One region of the Pseudarthrobacter sp. NPDC092419 genome, then DNA from elsewhere that is predicted to be linked to it. Evidence: riboswitches for the same ligand, from Rfam matches in the RefSeq annotation. Region 1 holds a riboswitch; each other region holds the start of a gene.
What was found. Region 1 has a riboswitch for thiamine pyrophosphate ahead of ACIQC0_RS14245 (ECF transporter S component). Riboswitches for the same ligand answer to the same signal wherever they lie in the genome.
Positions count from the first base shown of each region.

Region 2: another riboswitch for thiamine pyrophosphate. It lies ahead of thiC (phosphomethylpyrimidine synthase ThiC); the one in region 1 lies ahead of ACIQC0_RS14245 (ECF transporter S component).
Region 3: another riboswitch for thiamine pyrophosphate. It lies ahead of thiO (glycine oxidase ThiO); the one in region 1 lies ahead of ACIQC0_RS14245 (ECF transporter S component).
Region 4: another riboswitch for thiamine pyrophosphate. It lies ahead of ACIQC0_RS08765 (bifunctional hydroxymethylpyrimidine kinase/phosphomethylpyrimidine kinase); the one in region 1 lies ahead of ACIQC0_RS14245 (ECF transporter S component).

Region 1 covers NZ_JBIVQF010000009.1:117,864-122,050, forward strand. Annotated here, with positions in the region: gene ACIQC0_RS14235 (energy-coupling factor transporter transmembrane component T family protein) at 1-392, opposite strand, end outside; gene ACIQC0_RS14240 (ABC transporter ATP-binding protein) at 389-1,936, opposite strand; gene ACIQC0_RS14245 (ECF transporter S component) at 1,936-2,559, opposite strand; TPP riboswitch at 2,626-2,765, opposite strand; gene ACIQC0_RS14250 (DUF4235 domain-containing protein) at 2,903-3,166, shown strand; gene mnhG (monovalent cation/H(+) antiporter subunit G) at 3,204-3,623, opposite strand; gene ACIQC0_RS14260 (monovalent cation/H+ antiporter complex subunit F) at 3,613-3,891, opposite strand; gene ACIQC0_RS14265 (Na+/H+ antiporter subunit E) at 3,888-4,187, opposite strand, start outside.
Region 2 covers NZ_JBIVQF010000004.1:304,145-308,331, forward strand. Annotated here, with positions in the region: gene ACIQC0_RS09125 (VOC family protein) at 1-315, opposite strand, end outside; partial or broken gene ACIQC0_RS09130 (amidohydrolase family protein) at 380-1,477, opposite strand; TPP riboswitch at 1,556-1,663, shown strand; gene thiC (phosphomethylpyrimidine synthase ThiC) at 1,658-3,460, shown strand; gene ACIQC0_RS09140 (alpha/beta fold hydrolase) at 3,457-4,050, opposite strand; gene ffh (signal recognition particle protein) at 4,151-4,187, opposite strand, start outside.
Region 3 covers NZ_JBIVQF010000010.1:24,388-28,574, forward strand. Annotated here, with positions in the region: gene ACIQC0_RS14605 (RNB domain-containing ribonuclease) at 1-910, opposite strand, end outside; gene thiE (thiamine phosphate synthase) at 956-1,618, opposite strand; TPP riboswitch at 1,646-1,765, shown strand; gene thiO (glycine oxidase ThiO) at 1,758-3,080, shown strand; gene thiS (sulfur carrier protein ThiS) at 3,077-3,313, shown strand; gene ACIQC0_RS14625 (thiazole synthase) at 3,318-4,133, shown strand; gene ACIQC0_RS14630 (hypothetical protein) at 4,136-4,187, opposite strand, start outside.
Region 4 covers NZ_JBIVQF010000004.1:232,768-236,954, reverse strand. Annotated here, with positions in the region: gene ACIQC0_RS08770 (Rne/Rng family ribonuclease) at 1-2,344, shown strand, start outside; TPP riboswitch at 2,463-2,559, shown strand; gene ACIQC0_RS08765 (bifunctional hydroxymethylpyrimidine kinase/phosphomethylpyrimidine kinase) at 2,549-4,072, shown strand.

The DNA.
Region 1 (4,187 bases):
CTCATGAGGAGCACCGCGGGCAGCGCGATCGCCAGCCCCCGGAGCATGAACCCGGCGCCCAGTTCCAAGGACCCTTCACTCATGGTCCACAGCCCGACGTCGATCAGCGTCCTTCCGCTGTCCGGCGCCAGGATGGAGGTGCTCCAGCCCCCCACCGCCGCGGCGAGGATCAGCGGCCACCCGCGCTGCCACAGCAGCACGAAGGTCAGCCCTGCCAGCGGAAACAGGAGGAGTTCGAACACCAGCGCCACGGAGGCTGAAACCCAGTCGATGGACAGCGCCAGCACCAGTGTCATGAGGAAGACCGCCGCGAACTTGCTCAGGGGGTTGGCACGGGTGAGCAGCGCCTGGTTGCCGCGCAGGTTCAGTTCCTGCCGCGCTGCCCCCGTCACGATGCCACCCGTTCCGGCGCTGCCATGTGCAGCTCGGCACCGGCGAGGGCGGCGGTGAATTCGGCGTCGTGGGTTACTGCCACGACGGAAGTGCCCTGGTCCAGGAGCTCGGACAGGAAGGACGCAAGTTCTGCCCAGGTGTTGGCGTCCTGCCCGAACGTCGGTTCGTCGAGGACCAGCACCTGCGGGCTCGCGGCCAGGACCGTTGCCACAGAGAGCCGCCGCTTCTCGCCTCCGGAGAGTGTGTAGGGGTTCGCGTCCACCAGGGCCGTCAGCCGCAGCCGCTCGAGCAGTTCGTCAACCCGTTCTTCGCCGTGCCCGAGGTGCCGCGGACCGAACAGCAGTTCGTCCCGCACTGTCCCGGTGACAAACTGATGCTCGGGCTCCTGGAACACGGTGCCGATCCGTTCGATCAGCTGCTCCGCCTTCCACTGGTACGGGTCGATTCCCGCGCCGCGGCTCAGGCCAACGGTGGCAGAAACCTTCCCTTCCACCGGTTCCAGGAGCCCGGCGAGGGTCAGCGCGAACGTGGACTTCCCCGCCCCGTTGGGCCCCGTGATGGCCAGGGCCTGGCCAGCCCGCACCTGCGCCGTGACATCGCGCTGGACCGGGACCGGCGGGATCTTGCCGAATCCCTTGCGGCGCGCGCGTTCCCTGGAGACGCCCAGCTTTTCGGCCGCGAGCAGGAGGTCGCCGGAGCCCGGTGAGGGCATGGCCGCACGTGCGCGCGTGGCCGGCACGTGGCCGGGCACCCATACGCCGGCGGCCATGAGCATCGCCCTGGCCTCGGTGAGCACCCGGTCCGGCGGCCCGTCCAGCAGCACAGCGGGGTCCGCAGCGGACCCCGGCTGCAGGACCACGATCCGGTCCACCAGGTCCTTCCAGACGGAGACACGGTGCTCCACCACCACCAGCGTGGCGCCGGTCTTGTCCAGGCAGCGGCCCACGGCGTCCCGGACCTCCAGCACGCCAGCCGGGTCCAGGTTGGCGGTGGGCTCGTCCAGCAGGACCAGCCCTGGGCGCATCGCCAGGATGCCCGCCAGCGCGAGCCGCTGTTTTTGCCCTCCGGACAGCGCAGACGTGGGGTGGTGCAGCGGCAGGTGGGAAAGCCCGACGTCGGCCAGCGCCTCGTGCACGCGCGCCCAGATGGCGTTACGGGGAACGGCCAGGTTCTCGGCGCCGAAGGCGACATCGTCACCAAGGCGCGAAAGAACCACCTGCGTCTCCGGGTCCTGCTGCATCAGTCCGGCGCGGCCGCGCCGGCCTCGGGGGGAAGCTCCATCGACCAGAAGCGAACCGGACTCGTCAGCGTCGCCGGCCTCGCCGTCGTCGTCCATGTCCCCCAGCACCCCGGCGAGGGCGTGGAGCAGCGTGGACTTGCCGGCACCCGACGGGCCGAGCAGGAGCACACGTTCCCCCGGCGCGATGTCCAGGTCGAGGCCCTGGACGGCCGGCTTGGTGCGCCCGGCGTGCCGCCAGCCCCAGCCGCGGGCGGCCACCGCGGCGGGGCGGACGGCGGAGGCGCTGCCGGAAGGTTCCGACATCAGGAGAAGACGGGCTCCGTGGCCGCCTTGCGGGAGGCGAAGGGGCTCAGGACGCCGGTCCGGGCGAGGCCGCGCGTGGCGATCCAGGACAGCGCACCGGCGATGATCGCACCGGAGATGCTGGTGAACAGGATGTACGCGAACTTGTCGCCGGCGGAGTAGGCGATGTTCCAGCCCCACGGGGAGAACGAATCGTTCAGCCCGCAGAACAGGCCGGCAGCGGCGCCCGCGATCAGTGCCACCGGCAGGTTGAACTTCCTGTAGACGAAGATCGCGAAGATGATCTCTGCGCCGAGGCCCTGGACGAACCCGGAGAACAGCACCGACGTGCCGTACTGCGACCCCATCAGCAGCTCGCCCGTGGCTGCGACCGTCTCGCAGAACAGCGCCGCGCCGGGCTTGCGGATGATGAGCATGCCCAGGACGGCCGGAATCATCCAGCCGCCGGCGATCAGGCCGGTCAGGGGCGGGTAGATGGCGTTCATCGGGCCGGACACTGCCAGCGCGCCCTGGGACCAGGCCCAGAAAATGACGCCGCCGGCGATGGCGATCAGCGCCGCCACCACGATGTCCACGACGCGCCAGGACTTGCCGGGGGTCTTCTTGATTGCTGCAGTTGCCATGGTGATCCTCCTGGGTAACAGGAGGGGAAAGTGCTCCCGGCAACCGCGTTGGACGGTGTTGCCGGGCACTTCGAGAACTCGACTCCCTTACGCCGGTACTAACCGGATCAGGTTCGAGGGTCTGCGGCTTCCCGCACTCTCAGCGCCCGGACGGGTTCCTGGCTGAGCCAGTGATGCCCGACGGCGGCGCTCCCCTGTCGTTTGAATGATGTGTTTCCGAATGATGCGGCCCCTGAGGGCTGGTTCAGTTTACACCGCAGCGGCCAATGGCGGCGGGGAAAATTACGGCGCCGGGCCGTTAGGCTGGGGTCAGTCCGTTTTCTGCCCGCAAGGAGTACAAGGAATGAACCTTTTCATTAAGCTGCTCGGCACCGGCATCTCGCTGGTGGCAGGCTTCGTCGGCACCAAGGTGGTCAACACCGTCTGGGAGAAGACCACAGGCCGGAAGCCTCCCACCGGCAAGGACGAGGATGTGCCCACCAGCCTGCACTCGGCCCTGACGTTCGCCCTGATCTCCGCATCGGTGAGCACCGTCATCCAGGTCCTGGCGAACCGCGGCACCCAGCGCGCCATCACCCGCTTCGCCAAGAGCCAGGACATCGTTTAGCCCCGCGCTTCAATCTGCCGCCGGCAACCCGCCTCACTCATTCCTCGGGAGGCGGGTTGCCGGCGGCTTTCTGCACCACGGCTTCGAGCTCGTCCGAGGTCAGCAGTTCCCGGTGCAGGTGCTTGGTCCGGTAACCGGCCCGGCCCACCATGTGCGCGGAGACCGGCACCGTCAGTAACTGGAAGATCCAGGCCACCAGCAGCACGGGCCACACCCACCAGGTGCGCAGCTGCAGCCCGATCGCCGCCAGCAGCAGGAACAGTCCCAGCACCTGCGGCTTCGTGGCGGCGTGCATCCGGCTCAGCAGGTCCGGAAACCGCAGCAGGCCTATGGCGGCGCCCAGCGACAGGGCAGCGCCGACCACCATGAACACCGCAGAAACGGCGTCCACCCAGGCATCAACGCCCGCGACAGTCTCGCCCACCGCCCGGTAGCCCATCAGCAGTTCAGGATTCATGCGGCTGCTCCCTTCTGTCCGCAACGAAGCGCGCCACGGTCACGGAGCCGACGAAGCCGATAATCGAGATGGCCACCACCAGCATCAGGTTGTTCAGGTGGCGGTTCACGGCCATGTCGATACACAGCGCTGCGCCCAGGATCGCCAGCAGGACGTCGGTGGCCAGTACGCGGTCCAGCAGCGAAGGTCCGCGGGCAATCCGGATAATGGCCCCGCCCGCGGCGAGCGACAGGATCACGGCCGTCACGGCCAGCACGGACTGCATCATGCGGCGGCCTCCCGTCGGACAATCTCAAGTTCGGCCGGTGTGCCCATGATCCTGATCAGCCCCGCTTCAATGGAAAGTACTTCGTTACGCAGCCTGGCCACGTCCTGCTCAGCGCTGATGTTCAGCCCGTGCAGATACAGGGTGGACGTGGAACGGTCCACCTCCACCACCAATGAACCCGGAATCAGCGAAATCACGTGCCCGGTGGCCGTCACCAGAAGGTCCTGGTGGCTCCGGAGCGTCACAGCGACGACGGCGTTCCTCACCCTGCGCCCACGGACCACCGCCAGGAAGAG
Region 2 (4,187 bases), on a different contig from region 1:
CAGGCCCGGGTCGAACTGGGCAGCCGTGGCCACCGTAGCGGCGAGGGCCTGCTGCGTTTCGAAGAGAAGTGCCGTGTGGAACAGGCCGGCCTCTCCCCGGCCCGGCAGGTGCAAACCGGGCGCCGGAGCCAGGTGGACCAGCGGCCTGCCCAGCCGGCCCAGGTAGACGCCGCCGTCCTGCTCGGCCACGACGTCCAGGCCCAGCGCCTTTTGGTAGTAGTGCGTCATGAGCTTCATGTCGCCCACCTTGAGCATCACCGTGCCCATGCCGAGCCCGGAGGGAAGAAGGTCCTGTTTTTCGGTCTTTGCGGTCATTGGAACGCCCCTACTCGTGCGGCCGCCCGGGTGGTGGCCCTGTCATGTCAAATGACTTGAAGCTTCAATTTATTCCTTGTTCATAAACTATGCGGCCGGCCAGCACCACCTGCTGCAGATGGCGGATTGCTTCCGGCCGGGTCCGCGGATCTTCGCTGCACACCACCACGTCTGCCCGCGCACCTTCGGAGATGCCGTCCGCTCCCAGCCACTCGCGCGCGCCCCAGCAGGCGGCGTCGAGCGCCGCAGCTGCCGGCAGGCCCGCGGCATGGAGCGCCAGGATCTCGTCCGCAATGCGGCCGTGCCGGATGACGCTCCCGGCGTCGGTGCCCGCGAAAACCCGCACGCCGGCGTCGAACGCCTCCGCCACCCGCTCCGCGCGGCGCTCCCAGAGCGCCAGCATATGGGCCGCGTAGCGCGGGAATTTCGGCTGCGCCTGCGCGGCAATGTCCGGAAAAGTGGCGATATTGATCAGAGTGGGCACAATCGGCACGCGCTGCTCGGCGAAGCGGGACAGGTGCCGCGGCAGGAGGCCGGTGGCGTGTTCAATGCAGTCGATGCCGCCGTCCAGCATCTGGTCAAGGGTCTCCTCGGCGAAACAGTGGGCGGTGACACGGGCGCCTTCGTCGTGCGCCGCCCGGATGGCATCGCGGACGACGGCGGAAGGAAAGGAGGGTGCCAGGTCGCCAGCGCCCCGGTCGATCCAGTCGCCAACGAGCTTCACCCAGCCGTCGCCGTCGCGCGCCTGTTTCCGGACCATTTCGACGAGCCCGTCCGGTTCGACTTCGTGGGCGAACCCCCGGAGGTAGCGCCGGGTGCGCGCGACGTGCCGCCCGGCGCGGATCAGTACCGGAAACTCTCCGCCGCCCTGCATCCAGCGCGTGTCCGCCGGGGAACCGGCGTCCCGGATCAGCAGCGTGCCGGCGGCCAGGTCCGCCCGCGCCTGTGCTGCGGCGGTGGCGGCGTCCACGGGACCCTGCGGCCCCAGGCCGATATGGCAATGTGCGTCAACAAACCCCGGCAGCACCCAGCCGGGCAGGACGCGGTCCGGCACCCGCTAAGGCTTCCGGAAGGTCAGGCGCCCGTCCACGGACCACAGCCCGCGCACTTCCCGGTCCGGGCCTGTGAGCGCCGGTCCGCTGAAATGGATAACCTCCGGCATGGAACTCCTCTCGTCCTGCCCGGTCAGGCTAGCACCGTGAATGTGACGCCGCTCCCCCGGTGCCTGTGGTAGCTTCTTCCCTGACCACACGGGTGCCCCTGCAGGGGCTGAGATCGGGCTGACGCAGCCTGCGACCGTCGAACCTGTCCGGGTAATGCCGGCGAAGGAAGTGAGTATTCCTTGAGTACACCAGAAACACAGCTGAACCCTGCCCTCGATGCGTCTGCGGAGCCTGTCACGCAGTCCCTGAAGTCCCATTCGCTCGCCTTCCTCGAAGACAGCGAATCAGGCCTCCGGGTTCCTGTCACCGAGATTTCCCTGGCGAACTCCCCCAACGGCGAGCCCAACCCGCCATTCCGTGCATACCGGACCGCCGGTCCGGGAAGTGACCCGGTCCGGGGCCTGCGGCCCTTCCGCACCGAGTGGATCGAAGCGCGCGGGGACACGGAAGCATACAGCGGACGGGAGCGGAACCTGCTCGACGACGGCCGGTCGGCTGTCCGCCGCGGCGCAGCCTCCGCGGAGTGGAAGGGCGCGCAGCCGGTGCCCCGCCGCGCCGTCGACGGCAAGACAGTCACCCAGATGCACTACGCCAGGCAGGGCATCATCACGCCCGAGATGCGCTTCGTGGCGCTGCGGGAAAACTGCGATGTGGAACTGGTCCGCAGCGAGGTTGCCGCGGGCCGGGCCATCATCCCCAACAACATCAACCACCCGGAATCGGAACCGATGATCATCGGCAAGGCATTCCTGGTGAAGATCAACGCCAACATCGGCAACTCCGCGGTCACCAGTTCCATCGCCGAGGAAGTGGACAAACTTCAGTGGGCCACCCAGTGGGGCGCGGATACAGTCATGGACCTCTCAACCGGCGACGACATCCACACCACGCGCGAGTGGATCATCCGCAACTCCCCCGTGCCGATCGGCACCGTCCCCATCTACCAGGCCCTGGAGAAGGTCAACGGCGAAGCAAACGCCCTGACGTGGGAGATCTTCCGTGACACGGTGATCGAGCAGTGCGAACAGGGCGTGGACTATATGACTATCCACGCCGGCGTGCTCCTGCGCTATGTTCCGCTCACTGCCAACCGGGTCACCGGCATCGTGTCCCGCGGCGGTTCCATCATGGCGGGCTGGTGCCTGGCGCACCACCAGGAAAATTTCCTGTACACGCACTTCGACGAACTCTGCGAAATCTTCGCCAAGTACGACGTCGCGTTCTCGCTCGGCGACGGGCTGCGGCCGGGCGCCACGGCGGACGCCAATGACGCCGCCCAGTTCGCCGAGCTGGACACCCTGGCCGAGCTCACCCAGCGCGCCTGGGAGTACGACGTCCAGGTCATGGTTGAAGGTCCGGGCCACGTCCCGTTCCATATGGTCCGTGAAAACGTCGAACGGCAGCAGGAGCTGTGCAAGGGCGCCCCGTTCTATACCCTGGGGCCGCTGGTGACCGACGTTGCCCCCGGCTACGACCACATCACTTCGGCCATCGGCGCCACGGAGATTGCCCGCTACGGCACGGCGATGCTCTGCTACGTGACTCCCAAGGAGCACCTGGGCCTGCCCAACAAGGACGACGTCAAGACCGGCGTGATCACCTACAAGATCGCGGCACACGCGGCGGATCTGGCAAAGGGCCACCCCGGCGCGCACGAACGCGACGACGCCCTGTCCAAGGCAAGGTTCGAGTTCCGGTGGCGGGACCAGTTTGCATTGTCCCTGGACCCGGTCACGGCCGAGGCGTTCCATGATGAGACCCTGCCGGCTGAACCGGCCAAGACCGCACACTTCTGCTCCATGTGCGGGCCGAAGTTCTGCTCGATGCGGATCAGCCAGGACATCCGGGACGAGTACGGTTCTGCGGAGGCGCAGGCCGCACTGGCGGAGGCGGCGTCCGGAATGCGGGAGAAGAGCCAGGAATTCCTTGCCGCCGGCGGGAAGGTCTACCTGCCGGAGTTGAAGGTGCCGGCGGGGAGCTAGGAGGCTTGCGCCGTCTGGCCGCGGCTGACACCTGCGATAAACCGCCGGATGGTCCTGTCGCCTTCCACGGAATCGTGCGGCCGGTGCCCGCCGGCAGCAGTGCGGTGCACGGCGCCGGTTTCCCGCAGGTAGCCGGCAATCTCTTCGAACAACGGCTCCCAGCCTCCGGTGAGCACCAGGGTGGGGACACCGGGAACGATATGCAGCGGAGCTTCTGCGCAGTCGCGGAACTGTGCCCGGTGCGCCGCCGTTGCGGGCAGGTCGGCCGTCAGGGACAGGCAGGCCGGCTCCACGAGAACCAGAGAATGGACGAGGTCAGGACGTTCCACCGCGGCGAGCATCGCGGGTATGGCGCCTTGGGCGTGGGCCACGACATGGCCGCCTGACGCGCCGCCGTCGTCCTGCAGCGCGCGGAGGATGATCGCGGCGTCCCCGCCAAGGGACGGCTCTGCCGTCCCGGCCGCGGGACCGTACCCGAGGCGCCGGAGGAACAGGGCATCGTAGGCCAGCGCCATGCCGTGCTGGCGGGGCCAGGCGGCCGCGCCGAAGCTTCCGGCGCCATGCACGAACACTACCCGTTGCTTGACCATTACCCCACCCTATTCCACGGCCACAGCATCTTAAGTAAGTAGCGCCAAGTGTCGTTTTGAAGGGTCAAAACGACACTTGGCGCTACCTGGTTGGGATGGGTTACTTGCCGAGGAACTTATCGAAGCCCTTGGGCAGG
Region 3 (4,187 bases), on a different contig from region 1:
CCAGGGTGCGGAGGTATTCGCCGTAGCTGATCTTTCCGTTCCAGGGCTTTCCCAGAACTTCTGTCTGGAGCCGGAAGTGGTCCAGGGATCGGCTGTCGGGCTCGGGCATGGTGCGCAGGATACCCACCTTGCCGTCCAGCATGAGGCGGGCGGCGGCCATCCCGGTCATGAGGGAAATCTGTGCGTTCCAGTCCTCCACGGGAAGCTGCGGGGCGGCGGCAATCCGGTAGCCGCCGTCGGGGAGCTGGACGATCTCCTGGTCCGGCATGTTCAGGCTGGCGCCGCCCCGCTCGCGCTCCAGTGCCACGCGCTTGAGCCCTACCTCCTTGAGCAGCTGGAGGACCGGCGGCGCCGTGCCGGCGTCGAGCTCCTTCTGGGCGCCCTTGTAGCTGAGCTTGTCACGGCTGCGGACGCGCGCCCGGCGCACGGTCACGGCAGTCACTTCCGCGGCGTTGTCCAGCTGGAAGTCCCAGACGAACGCCGGGCAGTCCTGGTCCGGCAGCAGGCTGCCGGCACCTTCGCTGATGACCTCCGGGTGCAGCGGGATCCGGCCGTCCGGGGCGTAGAAAGTTTGCCCCCGGCGCCGTGTTTCGGCATCCAGCGGCCCTCCCGGCCGGACAAAAGCGGGAACGTCGGCGATGGCGTACAGCACCCGGTAGCCGCCCTCGGCAGGCTCAATGAACAGGGCCTGGTCCAAGTCCGTGGAGGATTCCGGGTCGATGGTGATGAAGCCGACGCCGGTCAGGTCATAGTCGGGCATGTCCAGCGCGGCCACGGCCGCTTCGGCGTCCGCGACGACTTCCGTTGGGAATCGGGCGGGCAGTTCCAGCTCGGTGCGCAGCGCGCTCAAGGCCTCCTCGAGCGCGTTTTTGTGCTCGTGGACATGGGGGGCCAACCGATGATGCGACACGAAAATCAGCCTAGCCCGAAACCACCGGAACGAGGAACAGCGGGGCTAGCGCGCGGCGTCCAGCGCCGCGAGCAGCGAGGCTGCAGCCGCGGCCGGGTCCGGCGCCTCCGTGATGGCGCGGACCACCACGATCCGGCGGGCCCCTGCAGCGACCACCTTGTCCACGTTGCCGTGGTCGATTCCGCCGATGGCAAACCAGGGCAGGCCGGCCGGCGCGGCGGCCGCGGCGTGCCTGACCAGGTCGAGGCCGACGGCGGCCCGGCCGGGTTTCGTGGGCGTCGCCCACAGCGGACCCACGCAGAAGTAGTCCAGCCCAGCCGGTCCCGAGGCAGCGGCCACCGCTGCATCCACCTGCTCCGGCGCGTGCGTGGACTGCCCGATCGCCGCGCCGTCCAGGAAGCTGCGCGCGGCCTTGACGGGGAGGTCCTTCTGGCCGATATGGAACACCGGCGCCCCGGAAAGGGAAGCGATATCGGCGCGGTCGTTGACGGCCCACAGCCGGCCGTGCCGTTCGGCAGCTTCGCGCAGCACGTCGAGCAGCTCCAGCTCCTCGACGGCCTCGATGGTTTTGTCCCGGAGCTGGATGATGTCCACGCCTCCGGCGAATGCGGCGTCGACGAACCGGGCAAAGTCGCCCTGGCCGCGGCGGGCATCGGTGCAGAGGTACAGGCGGGCGGACGCCAAGGCGGCAGCGGGGGACACATTCATGGCAGCAAGCCTAGTTCCTCTAAACTGGCCTCGTACTGCGGGAGCCTGCGGCGGCTGTCATAAAAGCGCCGGGCTGAGAGGGCGTCAGAGCCGACCGCTTGACCTGATCCGGCTAATACCGGCGTAGGGAAGGAACCATATGGGCAACCCCACCGTTGGGTCCGGCGCTGCCGCAGGAAGCGTGGTGCATGCCGACGTCGCCGTCATCGGCGGCGGGGTGATCGGCCACAGCATCGCCTGGGAAGCCCGCCGCTCCGGCCGATCCGTGGTGCTGGTGGACGATGCCCCCGGAACCGGCGCCAGCTGGGCGGCAGCCGGAATGCTCGCCCCCGTCAGTGAGCTTCACTACCAGGAGGAAAACCTCCTGGACCTGATGCTGGAAGCCTCCTCCCTGTGGCCGGGTTTCGTAGCCGCCCTCAGCGCCGCCGCGGGCGCGGCGCCCGGATACCTCACGACGCCGACCCTCGCCGTCGGCGTGGACGCTGCGGACCGGCGGGCGCTGTTGGACCTTCGGTCCGTGCAAAAGGCCAACGGCCTCGACGTGGAGCCCCTCACGGTCCGGGAGGCCCGCCGCCGGGAGCCGCTCCTGAGCCCGGCGATCGCCTGCGCCCTGGACACCCCTGCCGACCACCAGGTGGATCCGCGGCAGCTGGTGGCCTGCCTCCGGCTGGCGCTCTCCCGGCACGCAGAAGGCGACGGCGGGGCCGGCACCCGGGTGGCGGGCGCCGTCGACGGTTACGCGGTCCCGGCCCGGGCCGCTGAACTGCTTTGGAAGGACGACGGCGTGGCCGGAGCCCTGCTGAAAGGCGGCGGAAAGGTCTTCGCGGGGGAGACCGTGGTGGCCAATGGCCTCTACGCAGGAGCGCTCGGCGGACTGCCAGCCGGACTGGCCCTGCCGCTGCGTCCCGTGCACGGCGACATCCTGCGGCTCGCCGTGCCGGAACACCTTCGCCCGCTGGTGACCGCCACGGTCCGGGGCCTGGTCCATGGCGTGCCCGTCTACCTGGTGCCCCGGCAGGACGGAACCGTGGTGATCGGCGCCACCCAGCGCGAGGACGCCCTGGGCGGGACGGCTCGCTTGGAATCCGGTGCAGGTCAGGACGCTGCGTCCGACGGTGCGGTGTCCGCCGGCGGGGTCTACCAGCTCCTCCGGGACGCCCAGGCGCTGGTACCCGCCGTCGCCGAACTGGAATTACTCGAATGTACAGCGCGGGCCCGCCCCGGAACCCCCGATAATGCGCCACTGCTGGGCCGGGTCCCGCTGCCTGACGGCGCAGCGGGACACGTCCCGGGGGTCATCGTCGCCACCGGCTTCTTCCGCCACGGCGTGCTGCTGGCACCCGCCGCCGCGGCTATTTGCCGCGCCCTGCTGGATGGCAGTCAAGACCCCCGCTGGGCAGCGTTCAACCCTGCCCGGTTTTCCGCAGCCGCATCACGCCACGACACCAAGGAGAGAGCATGAATATCATTCTGAACGGAAGCCTCCGCGCCGTGCCGGACGGCGCCTCCATTGCTGCGCTGGTCAGCCATATCACCGGCCGGCCGCTGGCAGCAGACGGCCAGGCCGCGGACGGGCGGAAGCTTGGCGTGGCGGTGGCGCAGAACGCGCAGGTGGTGCCGCGGAGCCAGTGGTCCGCCACAGCGCTCGCCGAGGGCGACGACGTTGAACTTGTCACCGCAGTGCAGGGAGGCTGACATCATGACCCAAATAACGAACGCACCCGCCGGCGCAGAATCCGACGTTGCCGACACCTTGGTGATCGACGGAGTCCCGCTGCACTCGCGGCTGATCATGGGGACCGGGGGAGCGCCCAGCCTGGAAGGGCTCGGCGCTGCGCTGCTCGCCTCCGGTACAGCGTTGACCACAGTTGCGATGCGCCGTTATTCCCCTGCGGAGACCGGCTCGCTGTTCCAGCTGCTGGTGGACCACTGCATCCGGGTGCTGCCCAACACGGCGGGCTGCTTTACAGCCCGTGATGCCGTCCTCACCGCTGAGCTGGCCCGCGAAGCCCTGGAGACGGATTGGGTCAAGCTGGAAGTCATCGCTGACGAACAGACCCTCCTGCCGGATGCCGTGGAGCTGGTCGACGCCACGGAACAGCTGGTGGCCCGTGGCTTCAAGGTCTTTGCCTACACGAATGACGATCCTGTCCTGGCGCTCCGGCTCGAAAACCTGGGCGCCACGGCCGTCATGCCGCTGGGAGCACCGATCGGAACAGGCCTGGGCATCCTGAACCCGCACAACATTGAGCTGATCGTCTCCCGCGCTTCGGTTCCCGTGGTGCTGGACGCGGGAATCGGGACCGCTTCCGACGCCGCGCTGGCCATGGAACTGGGCTGCGACGCTGTGTTGCTGGCGACGGCGGTGACGAGGGCGCAGAACCCTGCGCTGATGGGCGCGGCCTTCAAGCACGCGGTGGCTGCCGGCAGGATGGCCAGGGCTGCGGGGCGGATCCCGCGGCGTGAGCATGCACTCGCGTCCTCCGCCATGGAGGGCAGGGCGGAGTTTCTCTAGCTCTAAAGGCGGAGGGCTGCGGTCAGGCGCTCCGTGTCCTGCCGGGCGCGTGTG
Region 4 (4,187 bases), on a different contig from region 1:
CGCACCCCGCCCCGCGAGCGACATTCCCGTCAGCAACCGTGTCACCAGCGTCAAGGGTTCCACCCGCCTGGAAGCCAAGAAGCAGCGCCGCCGCGAATCCCGCGACACCGGCCGCCGCCGCACCGTCATCACCGAGGCGGAATTCCTGGCACGCCGGGAATCCGTGGACCGGCAGATGATCGTCCGGCAGCGCGACGACAGAATCCAGATCGGCGTCCTGGAAGACGGCGTCCTGGCCGAGCACTTCGTCTCGAAGACCCAGCAGGACTCCCTGATCGGCAACGTCTACCTGGGCAAGGTCCAAAACGTGCTGCCCTCCATGGAGGCCGCGTTCGTAGACATCGGCCGCGGCCGCAACGCCGTCCTTTACGCCGGTGAAGTCAACTGGGACGTTGTGAACCTGGAGGGCAAGCAGCGCCGAATCGAGAACGCGCTGAAGTCCGGCGACACCGTCCTGGTGCAGGTCACCAAGGACCCTGTGGGCCACAAGGGCGCCCGCCTCACCAGCCAGATTTCGCTGCCGGGCCGCTACCTGGTGTACGTCCCGGGCGGGTCAATGACCGGAATCTCCCGGAAGTTGCCGGACGTGGAGCGCAACCGCCTCAAGCGAATCCTCAAAGACCGCCTGCCGGAGCATGCCGGCGTCATTGTGCGCACGGCCGCTGAGGGTGCCTCCGAAGAAGAGCTGACGCACGACATCAACCGCCTCCGCGCGCAGTGGGAAGGCATCGAAAACCAGTCGAAGTCCACCAAGATCCTTGCCCCGGAACTGCTCTACGGTGAACCGGACCTGACCATCAAAGTGGTCCGTGACGTCTTCAACGAGGATTTCTCCAAGCTGATCGTTTCCGGCGAGGAAGCCTGGGACACCATCGAGGCCTATGTGACCTACGTGGCTCCGGACCTGGTAGGCCGGCTGGAAAAGTGGACCCAGGACCAGGACATCTTCTCCGCCTGGCGTATCGACGAGCAGATCCACAAGGCCCTCGAGCGCAAGGTCTTCCTGCCCTCGGGCGGCTCCCTGGTGATCGACCGGACCGAAGCCATGACCGTGGTGGACGTCAACACCGGCAAGTTCACCGGCAGCGGCGGCAACCTCGAGGAAACCGTCACCAAGAACAACCTCGAAGCTGCCGAGGAAGTTGTCCGCCAGTTGCGCCTGCGTGACATCGGCGGCATCATCGTCATCGACTTCATCGACATGGTGCTCGAGTCCAACCGCGACCTGGTCCTGCGCCGCCTGGTGGAGTGCCTGGGCCGCGACCGCACCAAGCACCAGGTTGCCGAGGTTACGTCCTTGGGCCTGGTCCAGATGACGCGCAAGCGCATGGGTACGGGCCTCCTGGAGGTCTTCGGCGAGCAGTGCGAGGCCTGCGCGGGCCGTGGCATGATCACGCACGATGACCCAGTAGAGCACCGCCGCGCCAACACTGTGGCGGCTGAACACCACGTTCACCGTGCCGACAACCGCGGCGAATCCAGGGGCGAGGGTGCGCGCAACGAGAACCAGCGCGGCGACAGCAACCAGCCGGGCGGACGGGAGCGCAAGCGCCGGCGCGGCCGGGGCGGCCAGCAGGCAGAAGTGACGCCGGCGGCGGCACCCGCCGTCCAGCTCCACACGGTCCACCCGGACCCGTCCGACGCCGAACGCCACGCCAAGGCAGAGGCCACCCGCCTGGCCCTGGCCAACATCGCGGCGGCGGCCCATGCGGCGCACCTCCACGACGACGAGGTGGCAGCAAGCAAGCAGGCAGCATCAGCTGCCGCGCCCGCGGCGCCGGTGCCCGCTGAACGCGCAGAAGCGGAAAAGCGCGACGCCGTTGCTTCCGCCCGGCCCGCAGCAGTGCTCACCTTCGGCGGCGAGAAGGTTGCGCTGCCCTTCGTGGAGCACACGGAAGAGCAGCAGCCCCAGCCTTCGCTCTCCCTGGACCGGCTGGCCGAGGCGTTCGCACACCTGGGCGGACCCGTCAGCGAGGAGGAAGCTGCACCGGCAGCTGCCGCCGCCGAGCCAGCAGCACCCGCTGCTTTGGCCGTACCGGTTTCTGCAGCTCCAGCGGCTCCCGCAGGTGCATCCGCGGAGAAGGACTACTCCGACCACACGCTGGAGCAGTCCCGCCAGCGGAGGCCGCGCCGCAACCGGAGCGCGAGCCGTGCCCAAGGCGCAGCCAACGCCACCACGGTGGAGCAGCACGAAAACGTGCCGGCCCCGGCCGCCGGGCACTCCCACGCGGCCAAGGCTCCGGAACCTGCCGCGGGCCCCGCGCCGGAAACAGCCCCGCCAGCCGCGAAGCAGGCGGAGGAGCCCATCATCCTCGGCGTCGGGGTGCCGGCCTCGGAGCTGTAGCCCGGGCAAGCGCCCTCCGGAAGTCCCCGTCTCATGGACTTTTCCCCCTGGAAACCCCTGGGGAGAAGTTCATAAGGCGGGGATTTCTGCGTCCGGGACGGCAAAACGGCTAGGCTGGGAAACCGACACGGGGTGCCGCGCAGAGGGCGGCTGAGATCCAGACCCGTTGAACCTGTCCGGTTAGCACCGGCGAAGGGATGTCTCTTGTCATCGATCACTGTCCTGCCACAAGTGCGGGAAACTGGCGCCGCACTGTCCCGCATCCCGCGCGTCCTGTCCATTGCCGGCTCCGATCCCTCCGGCGGCGCCGGCATCCAGGCGGACCTGAAGAGCATCGCGGCCCACGGTGGCTACGGCATGGCTGCCATTACGGCGCTCACCGCGCAAAACACCCGTGGCGTGCAGGCAGTGCACGTTCCGCCCGCAGACTTTCTGGCACAGCAGCTGGATGCCATCAGCGAAGACATCACCGTGGACGCGGTCAAGATCGGCATGCTCGGCGAGGCAGCGGTCATTGAAGTGGTGCGGGCCTGGCTCGAGAAGGCGCGCCCCGCCGTCGTGGTCCTCGACCCGGTGATGGTTGCCACCAGCGGCGACCGGCTCCTGCAGGAGTCCGCCGAGACCGCCCTGCGCGCCTTGTTGCCGCTGGCGGACCTCATTACCCCGAACCTCGCCGAACTGGCGATCCTCGTTGGCGAAGAGCAGCAGTCCACCTGGGCTGGGGCCCTGGACCAGGGCCGGCGGCTTGCCCGTGCCACCGGCGCGACGGTCCTGGTCAAAGGGGGCCATCTCGCAGGCCGGGACTGCCCGGATGCGTTGGTGGACACGTCCGGCCGGCTGTCCGCGGAAGTGGTGGAACTGCCGGGCGAGCGGGTCGCTACGCGGAACAGCCACGGCACGGGCTGCTCCCTGTCCTCGGCGATGGCCACAATCCAGGCCCGGCTCGGACATTGGGAAGCATCGCTTCGGGAGGTCAAGCCATGGCTGGCGGGCGCACTGGCTGCTTCGGGCCAGCTGTCGGTGGGAACGGGAAACGGCCCCGTGCACCATTTCCACCACCAGGACGTCCCGCGCCCTGAAGGTGCCTTCGGCCGGCAGCTCTGGGCGGACGCCGAGGACTACCTCGAGGACATTTTTGCCCTGCCCTTCATCCAGGCGCTGGCCGCGGGAAACCTGTCCGAAAGTGAGTTTGCGTATTACCTCGCCCAGGACGCCATCTACCTCAACGGCTACTCACGGGTGCTGGCCCGGACCAGCGCGCTGGCGCCCACGGAGGCCGAACAGTTGTTCTGGGCAGGCTCTGCGCAGCAATGCCTGGAGGTCGAGTCGGAGCTGCACCGTTCCTGGCTCAGCACCCGGCCGGCGCAGGGCGGACTGGGCCCCGTGACCAAGACGTACGTGGATCACCTGACTGCAGCGTCGGCGTCGGGCAGTTATGCGGTGCTCACCGCCGCGGTGCTGCCCTGCTTTTGGCTATATGCGGAGGTAGGGCGCACGCTGCACGCAGGATTCGTGGCAGCGGGGGAGCCGGCCGGACACCCCTACGCCGATTGGCTGCGCACGTACGCGGACGAAGCCTTCGCGGCGGCGACGCGCCGGGCCGTGGCCATCGTGGACGAGGCCGGGCGGAACGCATCCGAAACGGAGAGGACCGCCATGGTGACAGCGTTCCGGCACTCGTGCCGGCTGGAAGTGGAATTCTTCGACGCGCCGCGCCTGCATTCCTGACCGTAACGGGGCTTGTCTGCGGCTACTATGGTGGGGCACGGTCCCGGCGCCGGAGCAACCTGTGGCTACTATCACAGACGACCCGCCGGAACCAGCCTCATTTGCGGCCGAAGCC